DNA from 4 places in the Janibacter hoylei PVAS-1 genome. Region 2 is predicted to be linked to each of the others. Evidence: riboswitches for the same ligand, from Rfam matches in the RefSeq annotation. Region 2 holds a riboswitch; each other region holds the start of a gene.
The links. A riboswitch is a leader RNA that binds a small molecule or an ion and turns the genes downstream of it on or off. The one in region 2 is predicted to bind S-adenosylmethionine.
Positions count from the first base shown of each region.

Region 1: linked by a shared signal. The riboswitch ahead of CWN80_RS02785 (bifunctional o-acetylhomoserine/o-acetylserine sulfhydrylase) and the one ahead of CWN80_RS01095 (aminotransferase class V-fold PLP-dependent enzyme) in region 2 are both predicted to bind S-adenosylmethionine.
Region 3: linked by a shared signal. The riboswitch ahead of ssuE (NADPH-dependent FMN reductase) and the one ahead of CWN80_RS01095 (aminotransferase class V-fold PLP-dependent enzyme) in region 2 are both predicted to bind S-adenosylmethionine.
Region 4: linked by a shared signal. The riboswitch ahead of metX (homoserine O-acetyltransferase MetX) and the one ahead of CWN80_RS01095 (aminotransferase class V-fold PLP-dependent enzyme) in region 2 are both predicted to bind S-adenosylmethionine.

Region 1 is NZ_PIPF01000002.1:105,063-108,657, forward strand. It holds gene CWN80_RS02770 (carboxyl transferase domain-containing protein) at 1-654, opposite strand, end outside; gene CWN80_RS02775 (hypothetical protein) at 697-1,065, shown strand; gene CWN80_RS02780 (hypothetical protein) at 1,052-1,453, shown strand; SAM riboswitch class IV at 1,502-1,614, shown strand; gene CWN80_RS02785 (bifunctional o-acetylhomoserine/o-acetylserine sulfhydrylase) at 1,627-2,943, shown strand; gene CWN80_RS02790 (hypothetical protein) at 3,138-3,440, shown strand; gene CWN80_RS02795 (hypothetical protein) at 3,440-3,595, shown strand, end outside.
Region 2 is NZ_PIPF01000001.1:215,881-219,475, forward strand. It holds gene CWN80_RS01085 (DNA translocase FtsK) at 1-501, opposite strand, end outside; gene CWN80_RS01090 (prepilin peptidase) at 626-1,270, shown strand; SAM riboswitch class IV at 1,345-1,459, shown strand; gene CWN80_RS01095 (aminotransferase class V-fold PLP-dependent enzyme) at 1,502-2,719, shown strand; gene CWN80_RS01100 (ribonuclease J) at 2,777-3,595, opposite strand, start outside.
Region 3 is NZ_PIPF01000007.1:355,217-358,811, forward strand. It holds gene CWN80_RS08560 (ABC transporter ATP-binding protein) at 1-498, opposite strand, end outside; gene CWN80_RS08565 (ABC transporter substrate-binding protein) at 495-1,538, opposite strand; gene ssuE (NADPH-dependent FMN reductase) at 1,538-2,137, opposite strand; SAM riboswitch class IV at 2,446-2,562, opposite strand; gene CWN80_RS08575 (class II 3-deoxy-7-phosphoheptulonate synthase) at 2,947-3,595, opposite strand, start outside.
Region 4 is NZ_PIPF01000002.1:119,982-123,576, reverse strand. It holds gene CWN80_RS02845 (universal stress protein) at 41-439, opposite strand; gene metX (homoserine O-acetyltransferase MetX) at 488-1,672, opposite strand; SAM riboswitch class IV at 1,686-1,796, opposite strand; gene CWN80_RS02835 (DUF4192 domain-containing protein) at 1,869-2,927, opposite strand; gene CWN80_RS02830 (YkvA family protein) at 3,014-3,418, opposite strand; gene CWN80_RS02825 (alanine/glycine:cation symporter family protein) at 3,533-3,595, opposite strand, start outside.

The DNA of each region.
Region 1 (3,595 bases), on a different contig from region 2:
GCGCGCCGCGATGCCGGCCAGCTCCTCGAGCGGGACGACGGCGTCGACGATGCCCTTGTCGACGAGGTTTTCGGCGACTTGGACGCCCTCCGGGAAGGGGACGCCGTTGACCGTCTCGTAGACGACCGGGCCGAGGAAGCCGATGAGCGCCCCGGGCTCGGCGATCGTCATGTGCGCCAGCGACCCCCACGAGGCGAAGACGCCGCCGGTCGTCGGGTGCCGCAGGTAGGCGAGGTAGGGCAGGCCGGCCGCCTTGTGCGCCACGACCGCGGCCGAGATGTCGACCATCGTCATGAAGGCCGGGGTGCCCTCCTGCATCCGCGTACCACCGCTGGCGGTCGCCGCGATGAGCGGCAGCCGCTCGGTCGTCGCACGCCGGACCGCCGAGACGATCCGGCCCGCGGCCGCCCGTCCGATCGACCCGCCGAGGAAGCGGAACTCGCCGACGATGAGGGCGACGTCGTGACCCTGGATCCGGGCCCGTCCGGTGAGGATCGACTCGTCGGTGCCGGCGCGCTCGGCCGCGGCCGCCATCGCCGACCGGTAGGTGTCGTCGAGGCCGGAGGTGTCGATCGGCTCGTCCCACGTGACGAAGCTGTCCGGGTCGACGACCGCGTCGATGAGCTGCTGGGCACCAGGGCGCTGGGGACTCATGGCAGTGATGGTGCCACCCACGAGGGTGGGTAACCTTGCCCGGTGCTTGTGCCCCTGACCACTGCCGTGATGGTCGCCGTCGCCGCCCTCGGGCTCGTGGCCCTGATCTACCTCGCGCTCGACCGCCCCGTCGACGACGGGCTCCTGCTCGTCGCGGCGCTCGTCGAGCTGGGTCTGCTCGTGCTCGCCGTGACGACGGCGGTCGTCCACGGCCGCGTCACCGGGACGGGGGAGGGCGCGACGATGCTCGCCTACGCCCTGACCCTCCCGATCATCCCGCCGGTCGTCGTCTTCATCGCCCTCAAGGAAAAGACCCGCTGGGCCATGGGCGTCGTCATCGCCGGTGCCTTCACCGTCGGGGTCATGACCTACCGCATCCTCCAGATCTGGCAGACCAGTGGCCCCGCCTGAGGTCAGCACCGGCACCGGGCCCGGCCGGGTCGTCGTCGCCGTCTACGGAGTGCTCGCGCTCGCCGCGACCGGGCGCTCGATCCTGCAGATCACCCAGTACTTCGACCGGGCCCCGCTCGCCTACGTGCTGTCGGCGTGCGCCGCCCTCATCTACGTCGTCGCGACCATCGCCCTGGCGAAGGGGGGACCCTCCGGTGCCCGCGTGGCCACCGGCGCGATCCTCGTCGAAGCCGTCGGCGTCGTCACCGTCGGGACCCTGTCCTTCGTGCGGCCCGAGCTCTTCCCCGACAAGACCGTCTGGTCCCACTACGGGTCCGGCTACGGCTACCTGCCGCTCGTCCTCCCCTTCGTCGGGCTGTGGTGGCTCCACCGGGTGCGCGCCCGCTAGGTGAGACGGAGGCTGGTGCGCGCCAGCCCTTTTCCTATCATCGCAGCAGGTCTTGAGCGCCAGCGCGAAGCCCCGGCTCGCTGGCCGGCAACCCTCCTCCGCGGTGGGGTGCCCCGGGAGACGACCTGGTCCGCGACGTCCGTCGCGGTCAAGCGCGCACTCAAGGAGCAGACATGTCCGACCCCTCCATCTGGAGCTTCGAGACCCAGCAGATCCACGCCGGCCAGGCGCCCGACCCGACGACTGGTTCGCGGGCGCTGCCGATCCACGCGACGACCTCCTACGCCTTCAAGGACACCGAGCAGGCGGCGAACCTCTTCGCGCTCAAGGAATTCGGCAACATCTACACGCGCATCATGAACCCCACCCAGGACGCGGTGGAGCAGAAGATCGCCGCCCTCGAGGGTGGCGTCGGCGCGCTGCTCACGGCGTCGGGCATGTCCGCGACGCACCTCGCCCTGGTCAACATCGCCGAGGCGGGTGACCACATCGTCGCCAGCGCCGCGCTCTACGGCGGCACGATCAACCTGCTGAAGTTCACCCTGCCGAAGTTCGGCATCGAGGTCTCCTTCGTCGAGGACCCGAGCGACCTCGAGCAGTGGCGCGCGGCGGTCAAGCCCAACACCAAGGCCTTCTTCGGCGAGACGATCGGCAACCCCAAGCCGGTCGTGCTCGACATCGCCGGCATCGCCGAGGTCGCCCACGAGGCCGGGGTGCCGCTCGTCGTCGACAACACGATCGCCACGCCTTACGTGCTGCGCCCCCTCGAGCACGGTGCGGACGTCGTCGTCCACTCGGCGACGAAGTACCTCGGCGGCCACGGCACCGCGATCGCCGGCGTCATCGTCGACGGCGGGGCCTTCGACTACGCGGCCGACCCGGAGAAGTTCCCCAACTACAACCAGCCCGACCCGAGCTACCACGGGCTGCGCTTCGGCCCCGACCTCGGCGTCAACGGCGCGCTCGGGGCCAACCTGTCCTTCATCCTCAAGGCACGCGTGCAGCTGCTGCGCGACATCGGCCCGGCGATCTCGCCCTTCAACGCCTTCCTCATCGGGCAGGGCATCGAGACGCTCAGCCTGCGCATCGAGCGGCACCTCGACAACACCCGCAAGGTCGTCGACTTCCTCTCCGGCCACGCGCAGGTCGAGGCGGTCAACTGGGCGTCCATCGAGGGCTCGGCGAGCTTCGAGCAGGCGCAGCGCTACACGCCGAAGGGGGCCGGTGCCGTCATCTCCTTCGAGATCGCCGGCGGCCTCGAGGCAGGCAAGAAGTTTGTCGAGGGGCTCACCCTGCACAGCCACCTGGCCAACATCGGTGACGTGCGCTCGCTCGTCATCCACCCGGCCTCGACGACCCACTCGCAGGGTCCGGAGGAGGACCGGCTCGCCGCCGGCGTCACCCCCGGCCTCGTCCGTCTGGCGGTCGGTCTCGAGAGCATCGAGGACATCGTCGCCGACCTCGAGCAGGGCTTCGCCGCCGCGAAGTGATCTTCGGTCCCTGAGGAGGCGAGGAACCTCGGTCCCTGAGGAGGCGAGGAACCTCGGTCCCTGAGGAGGCGAGGAACCTCGGTCCCTGAGGAGGTGAGGAACGAGCCGTCTCGAAGGGCCATCTCGAAGGGCGCACCGAGGGGCCTGTGGAGAACTCCACGGGCCCCTCGGCGTTTTTTCCTAGCGTGTGGGGCATGGGCGGACAACGCATCTCCATCGACAGCGAGGGCATCGCGGGGCTGGGTCGACAACTGACGGCGATCGCCGACTACCTCGAAGAGAAGGCGGCCAAGGCCAACAACGAGGCGGTCGAGACCTTCGGCTTCCCGAGCTGGACCGGCACCCAGGCCTACGAGGCGGCCATCGGTGACTACGAGCGCCGGCGCAAGCAGGCCTGCACGCAGCTGCGTGCGCTCGCGCGCCTCGCCCAGGACGCCGGGTCCTGGTACGTCGAGACCGAGGACCTCGTCGACGAGCGCAACCGGGGGGTCCTCTGATGGCGCTCGAGGACCCGGGGACGATCGAGGAGGGCGACCCCGCCGTCATCCGCGCCGAGGCCGACGAGCTCAAGACCGTAGCGGCCAACATCCACACCGTCGTCAACCTGCTGCGCACCGTCTCGACGAAGGGGGTGTGGGACTCGTGCTCGGGG
Region 2 (3,595 bases):
GCCCATGACGGCGCCGAAGCCGAGTCGCGCGTCGGCGGCGGAGTCCCCCTCGGAGCGCAGCAGGCGCACGCCGAGGACGAGCAGGACGATCGGCAGGGCGTAGGCGACCCGACCGAAGGTGCCGGCGAAGACCGCGTGGACCATGTCGCCGAAGAGGCCCGTGAGGCCCCACCACTCGCGGACGGCGACGACGAGGGCGAGCGCGAGGGCGAGGAAGCCCCAGCCGTCACGACGGTGCTCCGGCTCGATCTGGCTCGCGCTGTGCCCGATGCGGCGCACGCCGGAGCCGGTCGCGTGGGCGACCCCCATCCACGTCTTCTGCACCGCGGCGATGGGCAGCGGGAGGCCCCCGCCCGACGCGGAGGTCTTGCGGGAAGCGGAGGTCTTCCCCTTCGCAGCACTCTTGGCGGGAGCCTTGCGCCCGGTGGGGCGGGTGCTGCCCTTCGGGCGCGTGGAGGCGCCCTTGGTGCTGCGCGAGGTGGTCGACGGACGAGTGGCCATGCTTCGCAGGTTAGGCGAAAGCCACCCCTGACACACGCGTCACACGCGCAACAGGGCCAACCCCGCGCAGGCGGGTGTGGACGAGCCGGCGCGCCCCGGTCGCCCACCGAGTAGCGTCACGGCCGTGGAAGCCCGCACCGTCGTCGTCGCGATCCTGGCCCTGGTCGTCGGGGTCGCCGGCTGGCGCTGGCTGGCCACCGGCGGCTACCGCCGGGAGGACGAAGGGGGTCCCCTCCCCCGCCACGTGTGGGTGGCGGCGGTCGCCCCCTTCGTCGCCGTGGCCGTCGAGCGGGGGCTCGCCGACCGACCCTGGCCCGTCCTGCTGGCCCCGCTCTCCCTGTCGCTGGCCGGGCTCGTGCTCGCCGCGATCGACGCCGACGTGCACCGGCTGCCCAATGCGATCACCGTGCCGCTCGCGCCGGCCATCGCCCTGGCCGTGACCGTCGCCTCCTTCGCCACCGGCGACCTCGCGGCCCTCGCACGCGCAGGCACCGCAGCCCTGCTCGTCGGCGGCGGCGCGATCGCTCTCTCCCTGCTCCTGCCCGGCCGCTCGATCGGCCTGGGCGACGCCAAGCTGCTCGTGTCGATCGCCCCGACCCTCGCCTGGCTCGGCTGGAGCGAGCTCGTCGTCGGCATCTGGCTGGGCTTCGTGCTCGGCGGCATCGTCGCCCTGTCGCTGCTCCTCACGCGCCGGGCGGGCCGACGGACCTCGCTCGCCTTCGGCCCCCACCTCGTCGCCGGGGCCGTGCTCGCCCTCGCCCTCGCCTGACGTCCCAGGTCGCGAGACGGGTCCCGGAGTGGCTCGACAGCCGGCACCCGTCATCGGCTAGGGTCTCGACCCAAGGTCACGAGTACCAGCGACAAGCCCCGGCTAGCTGGTCGGCAACCCTCGTCCGCGGTGGGGTGCTCCGGGTGACGACCTGGCCGGCGACGCAGTGTCGCCCGGCAAGCGCGGACTCGAGGTCACCGCCCGGGTCCCTGACGGATCAGGAGCACTCCCATGACCGTGTCCGACCTCCACCGCACCTCCACTGCCCTGCCCGCGCTCGTCAGCGAGGGCCTGACCTACCGCGACGCCGACGGCTCGACCGTCGAGTACGCGCACCTCGACCACGGGGCGACGACGCCGGCCTTCGCGGCCGTCGCCCAGGAGGTGGCCGCAGCCGCCGTCACCTACTCCTCCGTGCACCGAGGCGCCGGCTTCGCCTCGCGGGTGACCAGCTCGCGCTACGAGCAGGCCCGCGAGACCGTCGCGACCTTCGTCGGGGCCCGCGAGGACGACCAGGTCGTCTTCACCCGCAACACGACCGACTCCTTCAACCTGCTGGCCCGCGCCCTGCCCGAGGACACGCTCGTCTTCGTCTTCGGCTCCGAGCACCACGCCGCGCTCCTGCCCTGGCCCCGCGCCCTGCGCCTGCCCGTGCCGCACAGCCACGACGAGGCGCTCGACCTGCTCGAGCAGGCGCTGCGCAACCACCCCGCCGAGCACCGGCTCGTCGTCGCCACCGGTGCCTCCAACGTCACGGGCGAGCACTGGCCGGTCGAGCGGCTCGCGGCTCTCGCCCACGAGCACGACGCCCGCTTCGCGCTCGATGCCGCGCAGGTCGTCCCGCACCGCCGGGTCGACATCGAGGCGATCGGCGCGGACTGGATCGCCTTCAGCGGTCACAAGATCTACGCCCCCTTCGGCGCCGGCGTCCTCGTCGGGCGCAGCGACTGGCTCGACGCCGCCGAGCCCTACCTCGCCGGCGGCGGCGCCACCGCCCGCGTGGATCTCGACACGACCGAGTGGACGCACGGCCCGGCCCGCCACGAGGCCGGCTCCCCCAACGTGCTCGGCGCGGTCGCGCTCGCCACCGCCTGCGAGATCGTCAGCGAGCACGAGCGGGCGATCCGCGACCACGAGCAGGCCCTGCGCATCCGGCTGCTCGCCGGCCTCGCCGAGATCGAGGGCGTGCGCGTGCACACCCTCTTCGGCGGGGGTGACGGGGCCCCGGTGGCGACGATCACCGTCGACGGCCACGACAGCGCCGAGGTCGCCCGCGTCCTCGGCGACGACCACGGCATCGGGGTGCGCGACGGCAAGTTCTGCGCCCACCTGCTCGTCGACGACCTGCTCTCCGAGACCGAGCACGACACCGCCGTGCGGATCAGTGCCGGCCTCGGCACGACGCCCGAGCACATCGACCGCCTGCTGGCGGCGCTGCGCTCGCTCTGACCCTCCTCGGGTAGGGCGAAGGGGGACCCGGCAGGCCCCCTTCGCCCCCGGGCGGTCTCAGGCCTCGACGACCACCGGGATGATCATCGGGCGGCGACGGATCTTGCCGCCGACCCAGCCACCGACCGCGCGGCGCACGACCTGCTGCAGCTGGTGGGTATCGGTCGTGCCCTTGCGGGCGGCCTCGTCGAGGGCCGCGACGATCTTGGGCTTGACCTGGGTGAAGATCTCGTCGTCCTCGGCGAAGCCGCGGGCGGTGATCTCCGGGCCGGCGACGACCTTGCCGCTCGAGGAGTCGACGACGACCATGACGGAGATGAAGCCCTCGTCGCGCAGGATGCGGCGGTCCTTGAGCAGCTCCTCCGTGGCGCCCCCGACGCTCGAGCCGTCGACGTAGACGTAGCCGCAGGGCATGGCGCCGGCGATGCGGGCGCGACCGTCGATGAGGTCGATGACCACGCCGTCCTCGGCGAGCACGACGTGGTCGGGGTCGACGCCCGTCGCGATGGCCAGGTCGGCGTTGGCGACGAGGTGGCGCCACTCGCCGTGGACCGGCATGACATTGCGCGGCTTGACGATGTTGTAGCAGTAGAGCAGCTCGCCGGCGCTCGCGTGCCCGGAGACGTGCACCTTGGCATTGCCCTTGTGCACGACGTCGGCGCCGAGCCGCATCAGACCGTTGATGACCCGGTAGACGGCGTTTTCGTTGCCGGGGATCAGGCTCGAGGCGAGCAGCACGGTGTCGCCGTCACCGACGTCGATCCGGTGGTCGCGGTTGGCCATGCGCGACAGGGCGGCCATCGGCTCGCCCTGGCTGCCGGTGCAGATGAGCACGACCTCGTCGTCGGGGTAGTTGTCGAGCTTCTTGACGTCGAC
Region 3 (3,595 bases), on a different contig from region 2:
CATGAGGAGGATCCCCGGCTCGTAGGCGAGGCTGCGGGCGATCGCGACGCGCTGCTTCATGCCGCCCGAGAGCTCGTGCGGGAGCCGGTCCTCGGAGCCGGAGAGCCCGACGAGGGCGAGGTACTCGCGCGCCCGCTCGGTGCGCTCCTTGCGGGTGAGCGGCAGCTGCTTGAGCCCGAAGGCGACATTGGCCAGCGCCGTGCGCCAGGGGAAGAGGGCGTACTGCTGGAAGACGATCCCGCGGTCGAGACCCGGTCCGGTGACGGCCTCGCCGTCGACGAGGACCTCGCCGCTCGTCGGGGTGCTCAGCCCGCCGAGCAGGTCGAGCAGGGTGGTCTTGCCCGACCCGCTCGGTCCGACGAGGGTGAGGAACTCCCCTGCCGGGACGGTGAGGCTGATGTCCTCGACGGCCCGCAGCACGCTCGCGCGCGGCTGGTCCTTCGTCGGGCGGACGACGAACTCCTTGGTGACGTGGCGCAGCTCGATGCTCGAGGTCACTTCGTCCCCTCCTTGGCCAGGTCGTTGTACTCGTTGGTGTAGATCGACGCCGGGTCGAGGTCTGCCTGGTCGACGATCCCGGTGCTCTCCAGCCAGGCCGCCCACTGGGTGAAGTCCTCGTCGGAGACCGCCCCGCCCTTCGCCGGGACACCGGTGCTCTTCCAGAAGCGGACGTTGTCGGTGCTCTCGTTGCGGTCGCGGCCCTCGATGATCCGCTCGAAGCGCGCGTGGACGGTGGCGCGGGGTGTCCTGCGGGCCCACTCGATCGCCTTGGCGACACCGGTGGTGAACTCGCGGACGGCGTCCGGGTGCTGGTCGATGAAGTCGTCACGCAGCACGTACTGGCCGCCGTTGAGCTCGTGACCGAGCACCTCGGTGTCGCGCACGAGCTCGCGGATGTCGGGCTGCGAGAGCGCCCGGTCCTGCAGGACCCCGCCGAGGGCACCGACGTCGATCTGCCGGCGGCGGATGGCCTCCTCGGTGTCGTTGGGTGGCAGGACGACGAGCTGCACCTGGTCGATCTGCCGGCTGGTGAGGCCGGCCGTGGTCAGCCAGGTCTCGATGAAGGCCTCGGCGTGGGCCCCCAGCGTGTTGACGGCGATCTTCTTGCCGACGAGGTCCTTGGGCCTGCGGATTCCGCTGTCCTTGCGGACGTAGAGGCCCTGGTAGGACTTCTTGTCCGAGCCGTAGTAGTTGATGACCGCGGTGATCGGCGACCCGGCCTGCGCGAGCTTGACGATCGCTCCGGAGAATGCGCCACCGACATCGGTCTGCCCGGTCGCGACGGACTGGATGTCCTGTGGCCCGCTCACCGTCGCGCCGACGTACTCGAGGTCGATGGTCGGGAAGTAGCCGAGGTCGTCGGCCAGTTCGGGGAAGGTGACGTTGTTGGCGCTGCCCTGGTATCGGAAGGTCACGCGGCCCCCGGGCCCGGTGCCTGCGGCATCGCTCGTGGGCAGGGTGCAGCCGGCGAGGGCGGAGGTCGTCGCGATCCCGGCGAGGCCGAGCAGGACGGAGCGGCGTGAGGTGTGGGTGCTCATCAGGCCACCGCCACGGAGCGCGCGAGGAGGTCGCCGCGGTGGGCGGCCTCCGCGGCCGCGACGAGCGAGCGACCGGCGACGGCGTCGAGGAAGACGCGGGTCACCTCGGCCAGCGGGCCGGCGGCGGACTCGGCGATGCTCACCTCACCGCCGTCGTGTCGGGTGACCTCGGAGGCGAGGACGAACCACCCCGGCGTGATGGCGCTCGGCGCGAGGCTGGCGAGCACGGGGCGCAGGGCGTAGTCCACCGCGAGGACGTGGGCGGGGCTGCCGCCGGTGGCGATCGGCAGGACCACCTTGTCCTTGAGCCCGGTCTGCGGCAGCAGGTCGAGGAAGGCCTTGAGCAGGCCGCTGTACGCCGCCTTGTAGACCGGCGTCGAGACGATGACGGCATCGGCGCGGGCCAGGGTGCAGGCCGCGCGAGCGATGTCGTCGTCGTCCGTGTCGGCTCGCAGGAGCGGCTCGGCGGGCAGGTCCCGCAAGACGATCGGGGCGATGAGGTGACCGGCGCGCTGCACGCGGTGCGACAGGTCGCCGAGGACCGCCTCGGTCCGCGACGAGGTGGACGGACTGCTGGAGATGGTGGCGATGACAGCCATGGGGGTGCCTCTCTGTGGGCATGACGGATCGACGGTCGACGAAGGGGGTCTCGTCACCGGACCGGGGTTGGTGGGGGTGATGTCGCATTTCCCTAGGGAAACGCGCAGGTGGCGCCGCATTTCCCTAGGGAAATGCGCAGGTGGGGCCGTATTTCCCTAGGGAAATACGGGTTCAGGTCAGCGACAGAGCGCGCTGTTGACCCTCAGCAGGTCGACGTGGCGCCGCAGCGCCGGGCGCAGCGACCGCGGTGCGGTCCTGGCAGTGGTGCTCATGGGAGATCCCGTCTCTCGTCGGGAGGCCGGCGAGGGCCTCGCGCTTGCTCCGACCGGAAGTGACCGGAGCCAGGTCCTCACCCGGAGCACCCCACCGCGAGTTGGAGGGTTGCTGTCCAGCGAGCCGGGGCTTGACGCTGGAACTCGTGACCTGATGAAGAACCTACGCAGATCCATCTCCTACTGCAAGAGAAGGAGTTGCCTGTCTCGCGATCCGGACCCCACGAGTGCCCCTGTCCCCCAACGGGACCCAGCTGACTCGACAGGTGGTTGTGTGGTCAACCGGTAGCGCCGGGTGCCGGCAGCGCCCGGTGAGCGCCGCCGGCTCGCTGAACTCCCTGTTCAACACACAACCATCAGCAGGACGAAGGGGGCGCCGCCGCCAGCACGACGAAGGGTGGGGTCGACGCGACTCAAGGAAAAGTCCGGACTGCCTGCGCCCCGTGAGAGGCAGACCAAGCGGTCCGGACTTTCCCCCAGCGTCGACCCCACCCTTCGCCGGGCGGCCCGGTCTTCGGCAGGACGGACGAGAGGGCTCAGCCCTGGCTGAGCATCTCCGCCGTGAGGAAGGCCAGCTCGAGACTCTGCTGGTGGTTCAGGCGCGGGTCGCACACGCTCTCGTAGCGCTTGTTGAGGTCCTCGTCGAGGATCCGCTCGGCGCCGCCGAGGCACTCGGTGACGTCGTTGCCGGTGAGCTCGACGTGCAGACCGCCGGGGACGGTGCCGAGCGAGCGGTGCACCTCGAAGAAGCCGCGGACCTCGTCGACGACGTCCTCGAAGTCACGCGTCTTGAAGCCGGACGCCGACTCGAAGGTGTTGCCGTGCATCGGGTCGCAGATCCAGGTGACCATCGCCCCGGAGTCGCGGACTTTTTCGACGATGGCGGGCATCGCCTCGCGGATCTTGCCGGCACCCATGCGGGTGATGAAGGTCAGGCGGCCGGGCTCGCGGTGCGGGTCGAGCAGGTCGATGATCCGCAGCAGCTCGTCGGGGTCGGCCTTGTCGGAGACCTTCATGCCGATGGGGTTGCGGATCCGGCTGACGAAGTCGAGGTGCGCGTGGTCGATCTGACGCGTCCGCTCCCCGATCCACAGGAAGTGACCCGAGGTGTCGTAGAGGTTGCCGGTGCGCGAGTCGACGCGGGTCATCGGGCGCTCGTAGTCGAGGAGCAGCGCCTCGTGGGCC
Region 4 (3,595 bases), on a different contig from region 2:
GGGCACCCCGTCGGGGTGCCCGCTGATCGGTGTCCGTGTCTCAGCGCGCCTTGACGGCGAGCACGTCGCAGGGCGCGTCGAGCAGCACTCGCTGCGCGTTGGAGCCGAGGATGAGCTTGCCGACCGGCGTGCGCTTGCGCAGTCCGATGATGATCAGGCTGGCGCCGGTCTCCTCGGCGACGACGATGAGGTCCTCGGCCGGCTCCTTGCCGCGGACGAGCCCCCGCACCTCGCCCTCGACACCGGCCTCGTCGAGGCGGCTGCGGACCTGCTTGAGGTCCTCTTCGTTCTTGCGGGCGCTGTCGCCGCTCAGTCCGGCGCCACCGCGGTCGGAGTGGATGACGACGAGCTTGTCCTTGCGCAGACGGCACTCCTCGAAGGCTCGCTCCAGGGCGGCTTCGCCCTCCTTGGTGGACACGTACCCCACGACGATGGTCATCGTTGCTCCTCGACTGGCTAGTGCTGCTGGACGGGTCTTGGCCAGACGCTACACCGCACCGCCGTGACCTGTCTCACTCCGGCTCCTCGTGTCGACGAGGGGCCGTCCTGCGACGACCTGGCCCAGGAGCGCGGCCACCTGGTCGACCTCGGTGAGGAAGCCGTCGTGGCCGACGACGGAGCGGATCATCGCCTGCTCCGTGCCCGGTCGGGCCCGCGCGATCTCGTCCGAGAGCCGGGGCGGGTAGAGCCGGTCGGAGTCCACCGGGACGACGACGAGCCGGCCGGTGAAGGGGGCCAGCGCCGCCGCCATGCCACCCCGGTCGCGTCCGATGTCGTGGGAGTTCATCGCCTCGGACAGCACGATGTACGAGTTGGCGTCGAAGCGCGCCGCCAGCTTGCCCCCGTGATGGTCGAGGTAGCTCTCGACCGCGTAGCGCGGCCGGCCGCTCTCCCCCGGCGCCTCGTCCTGGACATCACGACCGAAGCGGTCGTGCAGCTCCATCTCGCTGCGGTAGGTGATGTGTGCGATCCGCCGCGCGATGCCCAGGCCGACCTCCGGGCCCTGCGGGTGCCCGTAGTAGTCGCCGCCGGCGAACCACGGGTCGTTGCGGATGGCGTGGATCTGCGTCTGGCTCCAGCCGATCTGCTCGGCCGTGGCGTAGGCGGTCGATGCGAGGCCCACCGCGGTACCGACCCGGTCCGGGTAGGAGGCGACCCACTCGAGCGTGCGCATGCCGCCCATCGAGCCACCGATGACGGTGTGCCAGCTCGGGATGTCGAGGGCGTCGGCAAGGCGCGCCTCGGCCGTCACCTGGTCGCGGATGGTCAGCCGCGGGAAGCGACTGCCCCACGGACGGCCGTCTGGTCCGGGGGACGCGGGGCCGGTGCTGCCCTGGCACCCACCGAGCACGTTGATCGCGATGACGAAGAAGTCGTCGGTGTCGAGGAGGGCGCCGGGCCCGACGAGCCCGGGCCACCATCCCGGTGTCGGGTGACCTTCGCCCGCAGGACCGACCACATGGCTGTCACCGGTGAGCGCGTGCTCGACGAGCACCGCGTTGTCGCGGGAGGGCGAGAGCCGTCCCCACGTCTCGTAGGCCAGGACGACGTCGGGCAGCACCTCGCCCGACTCGACGACGAGGTCACCGATGGGCTGGAAGAGGCGGTCGCCGGACGGGTGGTCGTCACGCCAGAGGGCAGAGGTGGTGGGCCGTGTGGTGGATACGCTCATGAGAGGGCTCCCGGGTCTCGCCTTGCCACATCACTCCGATGCGGCCGGGTCATCACCCGGGGCACCCCGTCGCGAGGAGGGTTGCCGGCCAGCTAGCCGGGGCTTGACGCTGACACTCATGACCTGGCGCCAACTCTAACCTCACTCGGGCGGCCGGATCGAGCCGGGTCCGCAGCGCGGACGAGGCCTGCTCCGGTCAGGCGACTCTGGGCGTCTCCCACAGCCGGACCCCGTGGGAGAGCAGCTCGAGCATGAGCCCCGCGAGCCGGTAGTCGGGGTCGACCTGCAGAGCCCGCTCGAGGCACACCCCCGTGACCGTGCCGTCGCCCGTCCACCACGCGAGGTGCGCCGCGCTGGTCAGCAGGGGTGGGGTGAGCTCGGCCGGGACGAGACGCGCCAGCTCGAGCAGCCGGGTGCGGACGGCGAGCACCCCGTCGCGGTGCTCCCCCACCTCCGGCACGAGCTCGTCGTCCCCGAGGACCCACGGGCACCACCTCGTGACCTCGAGCGCGAGCGAGATCCAGTGCTCGTCGACCCCCGTCAGGGGCATGGTCCCGGGACAGAGCACGGCGAGGAGGGCATCGCGCCACGGGACGAGCTGCAGTGACCTCGCGATCACCAGCAGGTCGCGGTCGGCCAGGTCGCCTACGGGCCGGGCCCCGGCGTCGGGGTCGAGCAGCCGGGTCCAGGCCGTGGCGATCTCCGGGACCCGGGGACGCACGCCCAGCGGGCTGGCCGCCACGGCCACGGCGGCCGCCCTCGTCTCGTCCCGCTCCGCGAGGACCCCCCGCACGAGGTGATCCCGACTGGGTACCGGGCAGACCCCCGCCTCGACGAAGGGAGCGACCGCCGGCACGTCCTCGGGTCGTGGGAGACGCAGGGCACGGCCCGCCCCCGGGCCGTCGACGGTGTGGCAGTGGCCGTCGCGGACGACGAGGTGCTGGTGCACCGGCAGCCCGGCCTCGAGAGCCGCCGCGGTCATCGCCGCTCGCAGGGCAAGGGACTGCCCTTCGTCGTCCTCGAAGGCCATGAGCAGCACGCTGCTCGCCCCCTCCCGGAGCGCGATGGCGACGGCCTCCGCGGCCACACGCCGAGCCACGTCCGGCTCGGCGACGAGGTCGTGCCGCTGGAGCAGACCGAGGCGCCGCTCGCGCATGAGCGTCAGGCAGACGGAGGGCCCGGGGTGGAACCCGAGCTGGTAGGGCATCAGGACGGCGAGCTCGGCGGCGTCGCGGGGTCTCACGATCTGTGTCATACACCGAATCTGGCCCCTGCCGACGCGCGCCGGCAGGGGCCAGTCGTGGCTGTGGAGGGCCGCTCGGACGCCTCCGGACCTGTGGATCAGTCGGGGACGACGTACGACGGGATCGGCTGCTCCCACTGCGGGGCGCCGTGGTGCGCACCGGCCGGGGCCGCGGTGGCGCCCTGCTCCCACGCGATGAAGTCCTCGGTCTCACGCACGAGGGTCGTCGCCAGCCACCCGATGACGAGCACGTCGTCGACGAGGCCGAAGGCGAGCAGCAGGCCCTCGGGGACGATGTCGACGGGCGAGACGACGTAGCCGACGCCGGCGAGCATCATGAGCAGCCGGGTCGAGCTCAGTCCGGTGTACTGGCCCGAGCGCACGGCGCGGATCATCCGCGGCACGGCGCGCAGTCGCTGCCACAGGGTCGGCCCGCCGGGACGGGTCGCGCTGCGGACGGCGGAGGCAAGGTGGGCGGCGTTGCGGACGCGGTGGGTGGCCATGGCGGTCTCCTCTGCTCGGGCGTCCCCGGTCCGGGCACGCTCCGCTGGATCCAACGTAGCGCGCCCGGCCGGGATTCCGTCAGGTGAGCAGCGCCATGGCGGCGCCAGGCCGAGTCAGTCGCGCTCGGCCCCGGCCGGGGTGCCCTGCGCGACGCGCCCCTCGGCCCGCTCGACCCA